DNA from 2 places in the Synechococcus sp. EJ6-Ellesmere genome. Region 1 is predicted to be linked to the other one. Evidence: predicted binding sites of a transcription regulator. Region 1 holds the regulator's gene; the other holds the start of a gene.
The links. The regulator NtcA, encoded in region 1, controls nitrogen genes in cyanobacteria. The targets are predictions, from matches to a motif close to GTANCNNNNGNTAC.

Region 1 (8,627 bases):
GGCTATGGCCCGTGGCCGACACCTGGCAGGCCGCTGAGCGCACCTTCCGCTCGGCCCTCGATCTGATCGAGCATCACAGCGAGCTCCACTTCGGCCATTCGACACCGGCGCTTTACGCCTGGCTGGAGCGTCACCGGCCCGAGTTGTTCGGGCGAATCCGCGCCGCCATGCGGGCTGGCCGTTGGGAGCCGATCAATGGCCCCTGGGTGGAGACCGACTGCGTGCTGCTTGATACAGCCTCACTCCTGAGGCAATTTCAGGAGGGGCAGACCTACAGCCGCCGGACCTTCCCCGAGTGGGAGCATCAACTGGCCTGGCTACCCGACAGCTTCGGCTTTGCCGCAGGCCTGCCGGCGGTGGCCGCGGCCACCGGGGTGCGCTGGTTCTGCACCCACAAGCTGGCCTGGAACGCCACCACACCCTTCCCCCACCGGCTGTTTCGCTGGCGCAGCCGCTGTGGTGCCGAGGTGCTGGCCCTGATGAGCGCCCCGATCGGCACCGATGGCGACCCGCTGGCGATGGAGCGCTACCGGTTGGAGTGGCTGGCGGCCACGGGTGATGCTGAGGCCCTCTGGTTGCCGGGGGTGGGGGACCACGGCGGTGGCCCCACCCGCGAAATGCTGGAGCAGCTGGATCTCTGGCGTGTCAACGATGCCACGGCTCCCCAGCGGCATGGCAGCCTGCGCGACTATCTGCGGCGGCTGGAGCCCCTGAGCGCTCAGCTGCCCGTCTGGCGCGATGAGCTCTACCTGGAGCTGCACCGGGGCTGTGCCACGAGCCGTCCCGACCAGAAGTGCCACAACCGCACCCTGGAGCGGCTGCTGCGCGAGGCCGATCTCGCCAGCGTTCTGCTCGGGGATCCGGGCCATTGCCTGGAGCCTTCGGGCTGGCGGGATCTGCTGTTTCAGCAATTCCACGACATCCTGCCGGGCACCTCCATCCCGGAGGTGTTCGAGCAGGCCGAACCCCAGTGGCGGGCGGCGCGCCGCCGGGCGTCCCGCCGCCGTGATCGGGCGCTGCGGGCCTGGCTGGAGCCCGGTGGCCCCCCTGCCCAGGGGACGGGCGCCGAGGTGGAACCGTGGTGGTGGGCCCAGCTGCAGCCCCTGCCGGCGGCCCCCCTCACCCTGCGCCTGCCGGCCGGCCACTGGAGCCTGGGGGAGGAGCCCTTGCCGTCGCAGCCAGCTCCATCCGGCGGCCACTGGGTGCAGCTGCCCTCCCCGGGCGGCGTGGCGGCCCTGCAGCTGTGGCGTCAGCGCCAGCGTCCTGGTGCTGTGCCGCCGTTGGCCAGCCACGACTCCTCGATCGTGAATCCCGTGCGGCTGGAGACCCTCGCCGCCGGCGAGCGCTGGCGGCTGGGCAATGGCCTGCTCTGGGCCCAGCTCGGCCCCCTCGGGCTCGAGCAGCTCTGGGGGGGCGACCACAGCCCGCAGCTGGCCGAGCCACTGCAGTGGCGGCGCTGGATCGATCGCGGTGAGTTCTGGGATGCCTGGGATCTGGCCGCTGATTACCGCCAGCACCCCCTGCCCCTCCACTGGCAGCCGGGCCCGGTGCTGGCAGAGGTCGGTCCGCTCTGCACCCGTCTGGTCTGGCGTGGCCGCTGCGGCGCCAGTGCCCTGCGCCTCGATCTGCAGCTGCGGGCCGGCTGCCCCTGGCTGGAGCTCAACCTGCGGGTCGACTGGCGCCAGCGCCATGAACTGCTGCGGCTGGAGCTGCCGCTGCAGCATCCGGCCGTGCGCTGGGCTGCCGACACCAGTGCGGGAGTGATTGAGCGGATCGCGGCGGCCGCCAATCCGCGGGAAGCCAGCCGTTGGGAGGTGCCTGCGATCAGCTGGCTGGCGAGCCAGTCCTCAACCGGAGGCCTGGCGGTGCTGCTCGATGGGCCCCAAGGGGTTTCAGGCAGCACTGCAGCTCTCGGGGTCTCGCTGCTGCGCGGGCCCACCTGGCCCGATCCCGGAGCCGACAACGGAGCCCAGCGCCTGCGCCTGGCCCTGATGCCCTGCGCCCAGGGCTGGCGCCAGGCCGGAGTGGCCCCAGCGGCTGTGCGCTTCCGCGAGCCGTGCTGGCTGCGGCCGGCCAAGGGTTCGTCGGCCTCGGTGCCGGGATCGGTACTGCAGCTGGGTCATCCCGACCTGCGCCTGATCAGCCTCGTCGGCGAAGGCCAGGGCGAATGCAACGGCAGAGGCAGCCCGGCCCGGCTGACGGTGCAGAACCTCTCCCCCTGCCGTCAGCGGCTGGAGCTTGGAGGCGAGTGGGAGGTGCTGGAGCGGATCGATGGTCTGGGGGGTCCGCTTGCTGCGGCTGCCGGAGTGGCGAGTGCCGGGACCCACGCCGTAGACCGCACGCGCGTTGGACCCTGGCAGCTGGCCAGCTGGCGGATCAGTCGTCGTGGTCGTCGAAGGGATCCGTGAGCTGTTTGGAGGGTGGCCCGAAGGCGGTGTAGACGCCGAAACCGGTGAGGGCGAGGAGCGCCACCAGAACGGTGATCGCCACGGAGATGGCTGGAGAGGTTTCGCTCAAGGGTGGTTCTGGTGGAGGACAGGCCGGGCTCTTCCCGGCGTGCGGCGGCGTGGCAGCGGCGGGGGCGGCTGAGTCCCGAAGGGCCACCGGTCCGTCACAACTCTCGACGAGGGCTGCGCCTGCTGCCGCCTGGCCCTTACAGTAACGGCCCCATCCCATGTGCCAGAGAGGACACCACAGCCATGGCCCAACGCACCCGCCTGGGAAACCTGCTGCGCCCCCTCAACTCCGAGTACGGCAAGGTCGTGCCCGGCTGGGGAACGACCCCGGTCATGGGCGTCTTCATGGCGTTGTTCCTGGTTTTCCTGCTGGTGATCCTCCAGCTGTACAACCGTTCCTTGCTTCTTGACGGCATCACCGTCAACTGGAACGGCATGGGCTGATCGTCGGGATCTCCCCCTCGCCGCTTCCCTTCAACTGAGACCCCTCCTTCATGAACTTCTTCGGGATCGGTCTTCCGGAGATGGCGGTGATCGCCGCCATTGGCCTGTTGGTCTTCGGGCCCAAGCGCTTGCCTGAGCTGGGCCGTACCCTTGGCCGCACCCTCAAGGGCTTTCAATCGGCCTCCAGAGAGTTTGAGCAGGAGTTCCGCAAGGCTGTCGACACCGAAACCGTGTCCGCCACCAGCCTGGGTTCGGAAGCCATGGCCGCTGAGCCCCTGGCCGCGGCTTCTCCGCCGGCTCAGGCAAGCGGCACTGAAGCCGGCAGCACTGACCCCAGTGCTGCTGAAGTCCAACCCGGGGTTGAGTCCGTGGCTCCTTCCACTGAGTCGCAGGCCACCCCCACGCCCAACGCCTCCCCGTCCAGCTGAGCGTTGTTGGCCCATTCCGTTGCCTGCCTGTCCCTCGGCGGGCACCCGCGATGAGCTCCACCGCTGCACCCTCTGCCGACCTGCAGTTGCTGGTCGGTCTCGGCAATCCCGGCGAGAAGTACGCCCAGACCCGCCACAACGTGGGCTTCATGGCCCTTGATCAGCTCGCCCAGCGGGACGGTGCCTCCTTCCGGGCTAACGGCAAGCTGCAGGGAGTCATCGCTGATCTCGGCCAAGGCTCCGATCGCTTGCGGCTGCTCAAGCCCAGCACCTACATGAACGAGAGTGGCCGCTCGATCAGGGCCACGCTCGACTGGTTCGGGCTCCGTCCCGATCAGATGCTGGTGCTGGTGGACGACATGGACCTGCCCCTGGGGCGCCTGCGGCTGCGCCGCTCCGGCAGCGCCGGGGGCCATAACGGCTTGCGCAGCACGATCAGCCATCTGGGCAGCCAGGATTTCGCCCGCTTGCGCATCGGCATCGGCGCGCCGACGCTGGACCCTGCTCTGCGCAAAGCCCGTACGATTTCCCATGTGCTGGGCCGCTTCGAGGCTGACGAGCTGCCATTGCTGCAGCAGGTGCTGACCGAAGTGCCTGAAGGTGTCAGCTTCATCCGACGCTGGGGGTATGAGCGGGCCGGTCCCCGCCTGAACAGCTTTCAGCCCTCCCCTGTCTGACGCTGGATTCGCCCCGACGCCCCGTGCCCTGATCCCTTGAGCCGCCTGCCCGCCACCACCGCCCAGTTGCGGGTGCTGCATCAGAGCTTCAGTCATCAGCTGCTGGAGGGCGAGGTGGCCGCCGGCGGCTTCCACTGGACCTTCCGCTGGGCGTTCGGCCGGGGCGAGCTGACGGTGGAGCCCTCCCTGGGTCGCGCTCTGATCCAGGATGCCCTGCTGCGCTTTCTGCTCCAGGTTGATTATCAGCTCGAGCCCGGCGGCGACTATGCTTTCACTGTGCGGGCCAAGTTCTAGGGCCGTTTCAGCGTGCCCCCCGGCGGCGCCGCTGCCAGGGGATGACCCAGCAGCCGCTCCAGCAGCAGCTGGGCCACCACGTCATCCCAGTCGCGGGGTGGCTGTCGCAGGCCCTGGGGCAACAGCCGGCGCCAGCCGCGGGTGGGGTTGAGCTCAAAGAAGCGCGCCCTCGCGGCCAGGGTTGACCCGTGCTCCTCCACCAGCAGCACGGGGGCCAGTGGCTCCAACCGTCGCAGCCAGCTGGCGCTGCCAGTGCCATTGCCGAGGATCACCGCCTGCACCTCCCCTTGCAGCAGCCAGCCTTCCAGGCGGCCCCAGGCCTGCTCAGGAGGGATCACCAGGGCTTCGAGCAGCTGCTGCCGGCCTCGGTCGGTGCGCACCAGGCCGCATTTGCTGCGCCCCGGGTCGAGCCCGGCCAGGGCACCCTGGCTCGGCAGATCCGGTGTGGCTGGGCGCGTCATGGCTGCCCCCGTCCAGGACCCTGCCGCTCCAGCCGTGTCTCGCTTGGGGCCTCGCTCAGGCGCAGATCGATCACCAGCGGGTCAGGGGTTTCGGCGTCGCGGACCGCCACGGCCTCGAGGGCCACGGTCTGCCCAGGGGGGCGCTCGCTCAGTTCCCGCCCCAGCCTGTTGAAGGTGGCATCATCGAATTGAACACCGTCGGCGATTGAGCCCTGCCGGTGGGCCTTGGTAAAGGAGGCCGCCAGCAGCAGGTTGAGGGGGTTGCCCACCTGCTCGCTGGAGCGTTCATTGCCCTCCAGCACCGTGGAGGCCATCAGATCACCCCGCCGCAGCACCTGGCGGTTAGGTCTGAGGTCGGGGAAGCCCAACACCTGGTCCTCGCCGCGGAGCACGTTGGCGGCCGAGCGGATGCTCACCACCCAGGGCCCACCCCGGGAGATGCGGGATTCAAGGGTGGCGATGTCCTGGCGGGGCACCAGCAGGATCTGGCGGTTGGGGGTTTCTGCGGGCAGCACCCGCTGGAAGGCATTGAGATTGGCCTGACGCAGCAGCGCCACGACCGCTGCGTTGGCTTCGGTTGCGTTGCGGGGGCTCACCTTGGCGCTGGCGAGGGGTTGTCCGCTGCTGATCACCACATCGCCGCGGCGCAGAGCGATCAGTTTCTCCTCCAGTCCCTTGAGTTCGGTTTCGCCGGCCGTGATCAGTCCTCGCACCAGGGCCAGTTCCGTTTCGGTTTTGCTGATCTCCTGGTCCCTGGCGCGGATGTCCCTGTTGAGGCGGTCTCGCTGGGCCAGCAGTTGCATTCGCTGAGCCTGCAGGGGCTTGAGTTCGCCGCGTAACTGACGCGCCTGGATCTCGGCGGCGGTGAGCTGCCGCCGGGTCTGCTCCCGGTCGCGGCGTGCCCGCTGCAGGGCTGCTTCCACCCGGGCCTGCTCCTGGCGGCTGAGGCGCAGGTTCTGCTCACTGCGGCGCAAGGTGGTGCGGCTCTCGAGCAGCCTTGCCTGAAGGGCGTCGAGTTCGAACAGTCCAACGCGCAAGCGTTCGCTCACTGCCAGCATCAGCCCAAGGGAGACGGCGCTGATCAGGCTGCCCGTGAGCACCGTGATCAGCACGGCCGTCTTGCGCGGCCGCAGGTTGAACAGACTGAGCCTGGCCTTGCCCACCCGGCTGCCCAGCCGATCCCCCAGGGTGGCCAACACCCCCCCGAGGGCCAGGAGGGCCAGAATCAGCAGCCAGCCGGACACAGCGCCGTGCGTGAAGGTCCAGTATCAGCCGCGGCCGCAACCGGATTCAGCTGAAGCGCTTGGCCAGAGCGACCGGATCGAAGACCGTGATCTTCTTGCGATCGATCTGCACCAGTCCTGCCTGGCGCAGATCGCCCAGCAGGCGAGTGATCGTCACCCGGGTGGAGCCGATTGCCTCGGCGATCGCCTGGTGGGAGAGCCGCAGGTCGATCGTGATGCCTTCGCTGCCGGGAACGCCGAAATCACGGCAGAGCACCAGCAGAAAACTCACCAACCTTGACGACATGTCCCGGTGGGTGAGTGTTTCGATCATCGTTTCGGTCTGCAGGATCCGCGAGGAGAGGCCCTGAAGGAGCAGCAGCCCCACGCTGGAGTCCTGCTCGATGGCTCGCCGCACCGAGCCCGCTGGGGCCGCCACCAGCTCGACCCGGGTGAAGGCCACCGCGTGATAGAAGCGGTCGGATCGCTGACCTGTGAGCAACGAGAGCACCCCGAACAGGCTGTTCTCCCGCAGCAGGGCCACGGTGATCTCCTCACCCGATTCGTACACCCGCGAGAGCCGCACGGCTCCACGGCGGAGCAGATAGACCCGCTCAGCCGGATCACCGGGGAAAAATATTGTCTTACCCCGCTCGACGGTTTCGATCACGCAGCCACTCAGGCCGCGCATCACATCAAGGAGCGTGCTCGCTCCGTTGGCGGCAGCGGCCAGGCCAATGGGAGCCGGTGTCGATGGGCCGCCGGTGCGACTGAATCCGCGCATCGCGCCAACCATGTTTCGGCGGAGCAGGTGTGAGATTGACGCTAAGGATCGCCCATGGCGAGCCCTGTAGTCACCGACACTAATGAATTGCATCCACACAGGCCCGGCTGGACCTCGCCCACAGGTGCAGTACGGATGTTCGCGCTAGGGATGGTGGCTGAGCCTTGCTGGCGGCCCGGACCCCGCTACATTCGGGTTCGCGCTTCCCATGGGGTGTTGATGACGGCCAGCCTGCGCAACGCCTCCGCCGAGTCGCGTCATCCCGTTCGCGCCGTTGGGTCTTCCCGGCCGGTGCCGCCCCGCGCCCGGCCGGTGCTCGCTAGGCCTGAAGGTCTGCTGCAGGTCCACACCGCCTCGTTCCGCGGCAGTTTCGGCGGGGTGTTCAGCCAGGCCCTGCGCAGCGCGGGGCTGGGCAGCCGGGTGCTGATCAGCCAGTTTCTCAAGGGTGGGGTCGACCAGGGGCCCGAGCACAGCCTCAGGCTCTGTGGCCGGTTGCAGTGGTTGCGCCCCGCCGTGCCCTCCTGTCTCACCCAGCCTGCCGCCCTGGAGACCGAACCCGTGCATGCCGCTGTGCAGGAGGTGTGGGCCTTCAGTCGCGACCAGTTGCTGGGGGCCGCCGTGGAGCTGATGGTGCTCGACGAACTGGGGCTGGCGATCGAGCTGGGTTTTCTCGCCGCTGAGGAGGTGATCAGCACCCTGGAGCAACGGCCGGCCCACCTGGATGTGATCCTCACGGGTCCGTCCATCCCCCTGGAGCTGCTGGCCATGGCCGATCAGGTCACCCAGCTGCGGCGGGGAGGTGCCCCATGCTGAAGAACGACCGCTGGATCAACGCTCTGGCAGCGGAAGGGATGATTCAGCCCTTTCAGCCCACCCTGGTGCGGCATCTGGAGCCTCAGACCGCCTCCCGGCCGGTGCTGAGCTTCGGCTGCTCCTCCTACGGCTACGACCTGCGCCTCTCGCCGCGGGAATTCCTGATCTTCCGCCACGTGCCTGGCACGGTGATGAACCCGAAGCGGTTCAATCCCGACAACCTGGAGCCTGCCCCTCTCCATCACGACGACGATGGTGAGTTCTTCATCCTGCCGGCCCATTCCTATGGTCTCGGCGTGGCCCTGGAGAAACTGAAGGTACCCCCCACGATCACCGTGATCTGCCTGGGCAAGAGCACCTATGCCCGGCTGGGCATCATTGTGAACACCACCCCGGCGGAGGCCGGCTGGGAGGGTCATCTCACCCTCGAATTCAGCAATTCTTCCGGTGCCGACTGCCGGATCTACGCCAATGAGGGCATCACCCAGTTGCTGTTCTTCGAAGGGGATCCCTGCGACACCACCTACCAGGATCGTGCTGGCAAGTATCAGCATCAGCCGGAGCGCGTGACCCTGGCCAAGGTCTGACTCAGGGCAGCCCCATCGCCCGGCGCACCTGGCCGATGCAGGGCAGCCCGCTCGGGCAGAGGCGAATCACCCGGCCATTCACCACGAAGAGGGTTTCGGCGCCCGGTTCGCCTGGGCCGCTTCTCACCACTGAACCCGGAGCCTCCGCTGAGGAGGTCCCGTCAGTCGACGGGCCTGCGAAGGAATCGCCGCTGCTGCCGGCGCCAAGGCCCTGGATTCTTCCCTCAACCGATCGCAGCAGGTTGGTGTAGCCCGGAGCGGAGGCGCCCTGCAGGGTTCCCTGGATCGCCGCCGCCCCCGCCGCGTCGATCAGCGTCTGGCCGCGGGCCGCAGGTGCGATTAGCCACAGAAGCAGCAGCAGGTGAAGCGGCGGCATGGCATGGCTTGCTGAGGGGCTTCCAGGCACAGGTTGGGTCAGGGGGCCAGGCGCGCTTTGTGCAGGCGGGCGCGGCTGTACCAG
Region 2 (8,627 bases), on a different contig from region 1:
GCCAGGGCCGTTTCGATCTGCTGCGGGCAGATGAAATGGATGTGGGTGTCGATGCCGCCGGCGGTGAGGATGTGGCCCTCCCCGGCGATCGCCTCGGTGCCGGGCCCCACCACGATCGTCACCCCGTCGGTGATGTCGGGGTTCCCTGCCTTGCCGATGGCGCAGATGCGTCCGTCGCGCAAGCCCACATCGGCCTTGACGATCCCCCACCAATCGAGGATGAGGGCGTTGGTGATCACCGTGTCCACCGCCCCGTCGGCGCGGGAGGTCTGGGCCTGGCCCATGCCGTCGCGGATCACCTTGCCGCCGCCGAACTTCACCTCCTCGCCGTAGCTGGTGAAGTCGTCCTCCACCTCCAGAATCAGCTCGGTGTCAGCCAGCCGCAGCCGGTCGCCGGTGGTGGGGCCATAGGTCTCGGCGTAGGCCCGGCGGTCCATCCGATAGGGCATGGCTGGTGCGGGTGGCGAAGGAACGGGGGATGGGCGGTGTGGCCCGGGGGAGAGCAGTCGAGGGGGCCGTTGATCAGGCCGTTGAAGCCGAACACACAGCGGGATCCGGCCAGGGGCACCAGCTGAACGGGACGTTGATCCCCCGGCTCGAAGCGGATCGCGGTGCCGGCGGGGATGTCGAGGCGCTGGCCCCGAGCCGCCTCCCGATCGAAGACCAGGGCATGGTTGGCCTCGTGGAAGTGGAAGTGGGATCCCACCTGCACAGGACGATCACCCCGGTTGGCCACCTCGATCGTGGTGACCGGCCGGCCGGCGTTGAGCTCGAGGCTGCCGGGCTCAGGAAAAAGTTCGCCGGGAATCATCGGATCGGTTCATGCAGGGTGACGAGCTTGGTGCCATCAGGAAAAGTGGCCTCCATCTGCACCTCGGGGATCAGCTCCGGCACCCCCTCCATCACCTGCTCGCGGCTGAGCCAGGTGGTGCCCTCGGCCATCAGTTCAGCCACGCTGCGGCCGTCGCGGGCCCCCTCGAGCACAAGAAAGCTGAGCCAGGCCACGGCCTCGGGATGGTTGAGACGCAGACCCCGCTGCAGCCGGCGCTCCGCCAGAAGCGCTGCGGTGACGATCAGCAGCTTGTCCTTCTCCTGGGGAGTGAGATACATGGGCCGGGGCGTTCCGCAGGCACTCTGGCAGTGGCCTGGCAGGCCGCCAGGTTCAGCAGGAACTTTCACCGCCGGCTCGAGGCCTCGAGACCAGCATGCTCGGAGTCCAAGCAGCCCCACCGCCATGGCCGAGCCGATCGATCTGCTGGAGCTGCCGGCGGCCCTGCGTCGCCGGACGGTGCTCGCCTACGGCCTCGGTGACGCCGGCACCGGGCTGGCGGCGGCCCTGATCGGCTTCTATCTGTTCGTCTTCTACACCCAGATCGCCGGGCTCCCCCCCTGGCTGGCTGGCCTGGTGCTGATGGTGGGCCGGCTCTGGGACGCCATCAATGATCAGCTGCTGGGCTGGCTCAGCGACCGCACCCGCAGCCGCTTCGGGCCCCGCCTCCCCTGGATGGTCTGGAGCGCGGTACCCCTCGGGCTGAGCATGGCGCTGATGTGGTGGTTCCCCCCTGGTGGTGAACTGCTGCGCTTCGGCTGGTTCGTGCTGATCTCCGTGGTGTTCATGGCCGCCTACACGGGCGTGAACCTGCCCTTCTGCGCCCTGGCCACCGAGCTCAGCGAAGACACCCGGCTGCGCACCCGCCTCAACGCGGCCCGATTCACCGGCTCGATTCTCAGCAGCCTGCTGGGCCTGATGCTCGGCGCGCTGCTGGTGGGCTACGGCGCCCCGGGCTACCTGGCGATGGGGGTGGCCGCAGGAGCGGTGGTGGTCGTCGGCACCCTGCTGTCCGCCTGGGGGTTGGCGCCGGCCGCACGGGTGTGCCGCCGGCCCTCGGGGTCACCCGAGCCCATCACCGCCCAGCTGGGACGCATCCGGCGCAATGGCCGCTTCCTGCGGATGGTGGGCCTGTATCTCCTGCTCTGGGGAGCGCTGCAACTGATGCAGCCGGTGTCGTTGCTCTATCTCACCGAGGTGATGCATCTGCCCCAGGCCTGGAGCACCTGGATGCTGATCCCCTTCCAGCTGAGTGCCATGGCAGGGCTGGAGCTGTGGAGCCGGCTGGCGGCCCGACGGGGACGGCTGTTCGCCCTGCGCTGGGGGTGTGGCGTCTGGATCGCCATGGGGGGTCTGGCCATGGTGCTGGTGCCGCTGGATGCCGCCGCGGCCCCGCTGGCCCCTGGGGGCAACGGCCTGAAGTTCTCGCTGCTGGTGGGGGTGGTGATTCTGCTGGGCCTGGGGGCCGCCACCGCCTACCTGCTGCCCTGGTCGTTGCTGCCCGACGCGATCGACGCCGATCCGGAGCGGCCGGCCGGGCTGTTCACCGCCTGGATGGTGATGACCCAGAAGCTGGGCAGCGCCGTGTCGGTGTTTCTGCTGGGAAACCTGCTCAGCTGGAGCGGCTACGTGGCGGGGCTGGTCGGTGGCCAGCCCCATCCGGCCCTGGTGATGATCCGCCTCTGCATCGGCCTGATCCCGGCCGTGCTCGTGGTGCTGGGGCTTGTGGTGATGCGGCACTGGCCGCAGACGGACGGATCACAGCGGGCGTGAGGGCCCCTGAAGCGCTCCAGGTCTGACGGAGGGTCCCGAGGCCATGACGATCCCGTCCGAGGTGTCGAGCCAGGGATCCTCCTGGAACGGCCACACCCGGGGGAGAACCGGCACCGCCAGGCCCCGCTCGGCGCGGATCCGCGCCCAGATGCGGGTGAACCACCAGCGGGCCGCCTGGGTGGAGCCGCCCCGGTAACGGGCCACCAGCCCCTGATCGAGCCGGCCGCAGGCCATCTCCCCCTCCAGCCCGGTCCGATCGGCTCGGCAGAGCTCCAGAAGAGCTTCCGGCACCGGCGCCGGCGCCGCCCAGACCAGGCTGCCGAAGACGGGCATCCCCGCCAGCCCGTGGGGGGAGCGCAAGGTCTCTCCCGACAGCTCCAGTTGATCGACCACGCTCCAGCGCCCCTGCTGGCGAACCTCCAGGCGCGAGCGCCAGCAGCCCTCCCCCAGGGTTTCGGCATCGGCACTGCGGCCCAGGCGCACCACATCGGCCCCGAGCCAGCTGGCTCCCTCGGCCAGCTCCACCCGGCAGATCTGCTCAATCAGACCTCCTGCGAACACCACCACCTCCTGGGGCAGCCATTCCAGGTCCGCCCCCTCCAGCAGCTCGAAGCTCAGCCGCTGGCGGCTCCAGCTGCCCCGGGGCGCCAGGCGGGAGCGTCCCACGGACCCATACACCTTCTGGGCGGCGACGCTGGTGATCAGGGCACGGCTGTGGGGCCCGAGCTCAGCTCCAATGCTCAGCTCATCGCCCCCCACAAGACCACCGCCCGTGTGCAGCAGCGGCAGTTCGCAGCGGCCATCGGCGCGGGCGAAGGCCCGCTGGATCTTGAGGGGGGCCGTGGCACCGCCCTGGTGCTGGGTGCCGCGATCAGCCGGTCGCTGGAAGCGCAGGTGGGCCTCTGCGCACCAGGGCTTCGGGGGAGCGCTGAGCATGGGCAATTGCGCTCCTGAGAGTTCGGCAGTGTCCGGGGAATCCTGGCCCAGGCCGCCAGAGCTGATTTGGTAGCCATTGCCACAGGGATTGCCTCCCGGCCTGGGGAGGCTGGCGCCTTGTTCTGAGGCTGACGGCCCTGTGTCCAGGCCCCCGAGCTCGAGTCCACCCCAGGTCACACCGCCGCTGCAGCTCGAGTTGCGCGGCCAGGAGCAGGCGCCGGGTGCGCTCATGCCGGCGCTGAATCTGCCCTTGAGCGCCCAGGAGCGCACCAGCCTGCGCGGGCGGCGGCGCACCTCCTGCGGGCGCGAACTGCTGCTGCACCTGCCGCGAGGACCGGCCCTGGAGCCGGGCGAGCGGCTGATGCCGGCCGATCGCAGCGTGCTGGTGGTGGTGCAGCCAGCGCCTGAGCCGGTGCTGGTGGTGCGCAGCCCGGATTCCCTGGCGTTGCTGCAGGCCGCCTACCACCTGGGCAACCGCCATGTGTCGCTGGAGCTGCGCCCCCGGGAGCTGAGGCTGCTGGAGGACGGGGTGCTGGAGGAGCTGATACGGCAACGGGGGCTGTTGGTGGAGCACCGCCTGGAGCCGTTTCTGCCGGAGCCGGGTGCCTATGCCACAGCCAGTGAATCCCACAACCACTCCCACGCCCACAGTGGCGACCACAACCACGACGGCGACCAGGCGCGATGAGTGTCGCCGGACTGTATCTGCTGCAACTGGTGAGCCCCGCCTTGCCGGTGGGGGCGTTCAGCTACTCGGAGGGGCTGGAGGTGTTGGTGCAGAGGGGAACCATCACCACGGCGAGGGCTCTGCAGGACTGGCTCGAAGCCGAGCTCCGGCGCGGCAGCATCGGCATCGAGGCGGCGGCCCTGGGCCCTCTGCAGGAGGCCCTGCGCCAGCACCAGCTCATGGCTGCAGCGGGAGCCGAGAGCGAGGGGGCTCAGCGTGCCCGGGCAACGTTGATGGATCTCGACAGCTGGCTGCTGGTCCAGCGCGAAGCGCCTGAACTGCGGTCCCAGCAACGTCAGATGGGACGCTCCTTGCTGCAGCTGCTGGCGCAGCTGGGCTGGCCGCTGCAGCCTGCCGTCGAGCTGGCCTGGCCGGCGGCCTGGGCCTGGGCGGGGCTTTGCCTGGAGCTCCCACTGCCTGATCTGGTGGAGGCCTACCTCTATGGCTGGTGCGCCAACCAGATCAGTGCCGCCGTGCGCCTGGTGCCCCTTGGGCCCACCCAGGGACAACGGCTGCAGCTGGCCCTGGCACCGTTACTGGTGGAGCGGGGCCGCGAGCTGGCGCTCGCCGATCCCCGCGAGCAATGGACCGGCGGCATCGGCTCTGGCCTCTGCCAGCTCCACCACGCCGAGCTTTACTCCAGGCTGTTTCGCAGTTGACCCTCAAGGCGGCCCACCAGCATGAGCAAACTGCGCGTTGGAGTGGCGGGACCCGTGGGCTCCGGCAAAACGGCCCTCGTTGAAGCCCTCTGCCGGCGGCTGCGCCAGGAGCTGGAGCTGGCGGTAGTGACCAATGACATCTACACCCAGGAAGACGCCCAGTTCCTGACCCGCGCCGGCGCTCTGGAGCCCGAGCGCATCCGCGGGGTGGAAACGGGAGGTTGCCCCCACACCGCCATCCGGGAAGACTGCTCGATCAACCGCGCCGCGGTGGAGGAACTGGAGAACCAGTTCCCTGATCTCGATCTGGTGCTGGTGGAGAGCGGCGGTGACAATCTCGCGGCCAGCTTCAGTCCGGAGCTGGTGGATCTGTGCATCTATGTGATCGACGTGGCCGCCGGGGACAAGATCCCCAGGAAGGGGGGGCCGGGCATCACCCGCTCCGACCTGCTGGTGATCAACAAGATCGATCTGGCAGCGATGGTGGGCGCCGATCTGAGCGTGATGCAACGAGACACTGAACTGATGCGACCGGGCCGCCCCTGGTGCTTCACCAACCTTCGCAGCGGAGAAGGCCTGGAGCGTGTCGAATCCTTTCTGCGTGAACAGTTACCCAGCCCAAGGGCCTGAGTCAGGGACCTGGCTTCACCAGCAAATCCACACACCCTGAGCCAGCACAGAGGTTTCGTGCGATCGGATACATAGCGCCCTGGGCGATCTCCGTAAGTTCCGAGCTGCCGTCAGCATCGCGGCATACCCTCACCTTGACAAAGCACCAATGGTTCAGAATCTCTCTCGGCGGCTGTTTGCTGGACTTGCTGCTTCCGCCGTCAGCATCACTCTGGTGTCCTGCGGTGGCGGTGGCGGTGACGGTGGAGACTCCGCTGGCAACTTCGACGGCGAGGTCAAAGTTGGCATCCTCCACTCCCTGAGTGGCACCATGGCCATCTCGGAAACGACCCTGAAAGAGGTCGAAGAGATGGCGATCAAGGAGATCAACGACGCCGGCGGCGTCAAGGTTGACGGCAAATCGTACAAAATCGTCGCTGTTGCCGAAGATGGTGCCTCCGATTGGCCCACCTTCGCCGAGAAATCGCAGAAGCTGATCGACTCCGACAAGGTGGCCGTAGTGTTCGGAGGCTGGACCTCCGCCAGCCGCAAAGCCATGCTGCCGGTGTATGAGGCCAAGAACCATATGCTCTTCTACCCGATTCAATATGAAGGGCAGGAGTGCTCCAGGAACATCTTCTACACGGGCGCCGTTCCCAACCAGCAGGCTGAACCAGCCGTTGACTGGCTGATGAAGACCTACGGCGATAAGCTGGGCAAAAAGGTCTACCTGGTTGGCTCAGACTACGTCTATCCTCGGACCGCCAACACCATCATCAAGGAGCAGATGAAGGCTCTTGGCGGTGAAACCGTTGGCGAAGACTACATCCCTCTCGGCAACACCGAGGTAGCCCCGATCATCGCCAAGATCAAGAAGGCGTTCCCGGATGGCGGCATCATCATCAACACCTTGAACGGCGACTCCAACGTTGCCCTCTTCAAGCAATTCAAGGCCGCCGGCATTGACCCGGCAAAATACCCGATCATGTCCTTCTCGATTGCTGAGGAGGAGATCCGTCAGATCGGCCCTGAGTACACCACTGGCACCTATGCCACCTGGAACTTCTTCATGAGCCTGGACACCCCGGCCTCGAAGAAGTTCACCTCCGACTTCCAGGCGATGTATGGCGCCGATCGGGTCACCGGTGACCCAGCTGAATCGGCCTACAACATGGTGTACCTCTGGAAGAACGCTGTTGAGAAGGCCGGTACCTTCGAAGATCTCGACAAGGTCCGCAAGACCATGATCGGCATCAAATTCGATGCGCCCCAGGGCGAGATCGAAATGTTCCCCAATCACCACACCTCCGAGCGGGTGCTGATCGGTGAAGCCGAAGCCAACGGTCAGTTCAAGATCCTCGAGGACAGCAAGACGGCCATTCCGCCCATCCCCTGGAACCAGTTCGTGCCCGAAACCAAGGGTTTCACCTGCGACTGGACTCAGGATCGTCCTGATGCAGGCAAGTTCAAGATGTGATCAGGGCCATCCCCGGGAGGCGATGAAGAATCGGTGGTTCCTCCAGGAACCACCGCCCGCCATCCAGATCGATACACCACCACCCCGTTCGACCTGGTCCAGCATCGCTGACGCGATTCTGGACCTAACTTTCAACATTCATTCCGTTGGAACTTTTCTTTTCTCAGATCCTCGATGGCCTCAGCATCGGATCGGTTCTGCTGCTTGCAGCTACCGGTCTGGCCATCGTTTTTGGCTTGATGGGGGTCATCAACCTCGCCCATGGTGAGTTCATGATGCTGGGCGCCTATGTCACCTACGTGGTGCAGTCGGCGTTCAAACCCATGGGTGGTGTGATCTTCGAGCTGTATTTCCCGGTCTCTCTGGTGCTTGCCTTCATCGTCACGGGATTGATTGGAGTGCTGCTGGAGAGAACGCTGATCCGACAGCTTTACGGCAGACCCCTGGAAACACTGCTCGCCACTTGGGGAGTCAGCCTGATTCTCATCCAGCTGATTCGAAGTGTCTCAACGGCCATGATGCTTGGCATCATTGTGGGTGTAGCTTCCGGGGTCTTACTTTCTAAGTTACTGCGCGCGAAGTTCTCACAGAAGCCTTTCTTCACCTATCTCAATGGACTGGGCTGGGCTCTCTCCATCCTCATCGGTCTGATTGCCGTGAATCTCTTCGATCAGTTCCGGCCACTCTCCAAGCCTTGGTTCGGTCCCCGCAACATCGATGTGACGGCACCGAAATGGCTGCAGGGTAGCTGGGGGATGATCGGCACCATCGAACTGCCCGGTCTGAGGATCTTCATCATCCTGCTGTCGGCCCTTTTGCTTCTGGCCACCTACTGGTTCCTGAATAAAAGCGTCTGGGGTCTGCGGATCCGCGCAGTCACCCAGAACCGTCAGATGAGCAACTGTCTCGGTATTCCAACCGATCGCGTGGACAGCATCACCTTCGGTATCGGATCCGGACTGGCCGGTGTGGCTGGGTGCGCCATCACTCTGCTGGGATCGGTGGGCCCCAACCTTGGAGCCGCGTATATCGTGTCCTGCTTCATGGTGATCGTGCTGGGCGGGGTGGGCAACCTGCTCGGCACCGTGATCGCGGCGATTCTGCTCGGGATCATTCAATCGGTGATCGGCTCCGGCACCTTGCTCACCATCTTCCCGGATATGCCGGCGGCCGCCCGAGGGGTCACTGAATTCTTCGCGACCACGAGCATGTCGCTGGTCCTCGTCTTCATCTTCATCATCGTCTTCCTCCAGTTCCGTCCCAACGGCATGTTCCCTCAGAAGGGTCGCTCGGTCGATGCCTGACCCGATCATCCCCACCCGCTGCAGATTCCCGTTCCATCTCCCCACGAGGAGGCCTCTACCTTGAAACTCTTCAAAAGACTTGTCCCCTGGATTCTGCTGGCGGTTGCCCTGTTCATCCTGCCGGCGGCGCTCGACGATTTTCGGCTCAACCTCTTCGGTCGCTATTTCGCGCTCGCCATTACCGCTCTGGCGATCGATCTGATCTGGGGATACACCGGTCTGCTGAGCCTGGGTCAGGGGATCTTCTTCTCGTTGGGTGGCTACGCGGTGGCCATGTACCTGATGCTCAATACCAAGAGCCTGGCTGGCGGTA

Region 2: a site for NtcA is predicted at 3,608-3,621, ahead of KBY78_RS01545 (urease accessory protein UreD). Genes of this name have one in related genera too.

The regions. Positions count from the first base shown of each region.
Region 1 is NZ_JAGQBY010000023.1:8,633-17,259, forward strand. It holds gene KBY78_RS04065 (alpha-mannosidase) at 1-2,408, shown strand, start outside; gene psbN (photosystem II reaction center protein PsbN) at 2,377-2,517, opposite strand; gene psbH (photosystem II reaction center phosphoprotein PsbH) at 2,700-2,900, shown strand; gene KBY78_RS04080 (TatA/E family twin arginine-targeting protein translocase) at 2,951-3,328, shown strand; gene pth (aminoacyl-tRNA hydrolase) at 3,379-4,005, shown strand; gene KBY78_RS04090 (DUF3146 family protein) at 4,042-4,299, shown strand; gene KBY78_RS04095 (resolvase) at 4,296-4,760, opposite strand; gene KBY78_RS04100 (DUF3084 domain-containing protein) at 4,757-6,004, opposite strand; gene ntcA (global nitrogen regulator NtcA) at 6,051-6,779, opposite strand; gene KBY78_RS04110 (cob(I)yrinic acid a,c-diamide adenosyltransferase) at 6,987-7,580, shown strand; gene dcd (dCTP deaminase) at 7,574-8,167, shown strand; gene KBY78_RS04120 (hypothetical protein) at 8,169-8,543, opposite strand; gene thyX (FAD-dependent thymidylate synthase) at 8,582-8,627, opposite strand, start outside.
Region 2 is NZ_JAGQBY010000008.1:8,412-17,038, forward strand. It holds gene ureC (urease subunit alpha) at 1-449, opposite strand, end outside; partial or broken gene KBY78_RS01530 (urease subunit beta) at 506-811, opposite strand; gene KBY78_RS01535 (urease subunit gamma) at 808-1,110, opposite strand; gene KBY78_RS01540 (MFS transporter) at 1,235-2,602, shown strand; gene KBY78_RS01545 (urease accessory protein UreD) at 2,588-3,538, opposite strand; gene ureE (urease accessory protein UreE) at 3,678-4,226, shown strand; gene KBY78_RS01555 (urease accessory protein UreF) at 4,223-4,924, shown strand; gene ureG (urease accessory protein UreG) at 4,946-5,554, shown strand; gene urtA (urea ABC transporter substrate-binding protein) at 5,703-7,010, shown strand; gene KBY78_RS01570 (urea ABC transporter permease subunit UrtB) at 7,157-8,314, shown strand; gene urtC (urea ABC transporter permease subunit UrtC) at 8,375-8,627, shown strand, end outside.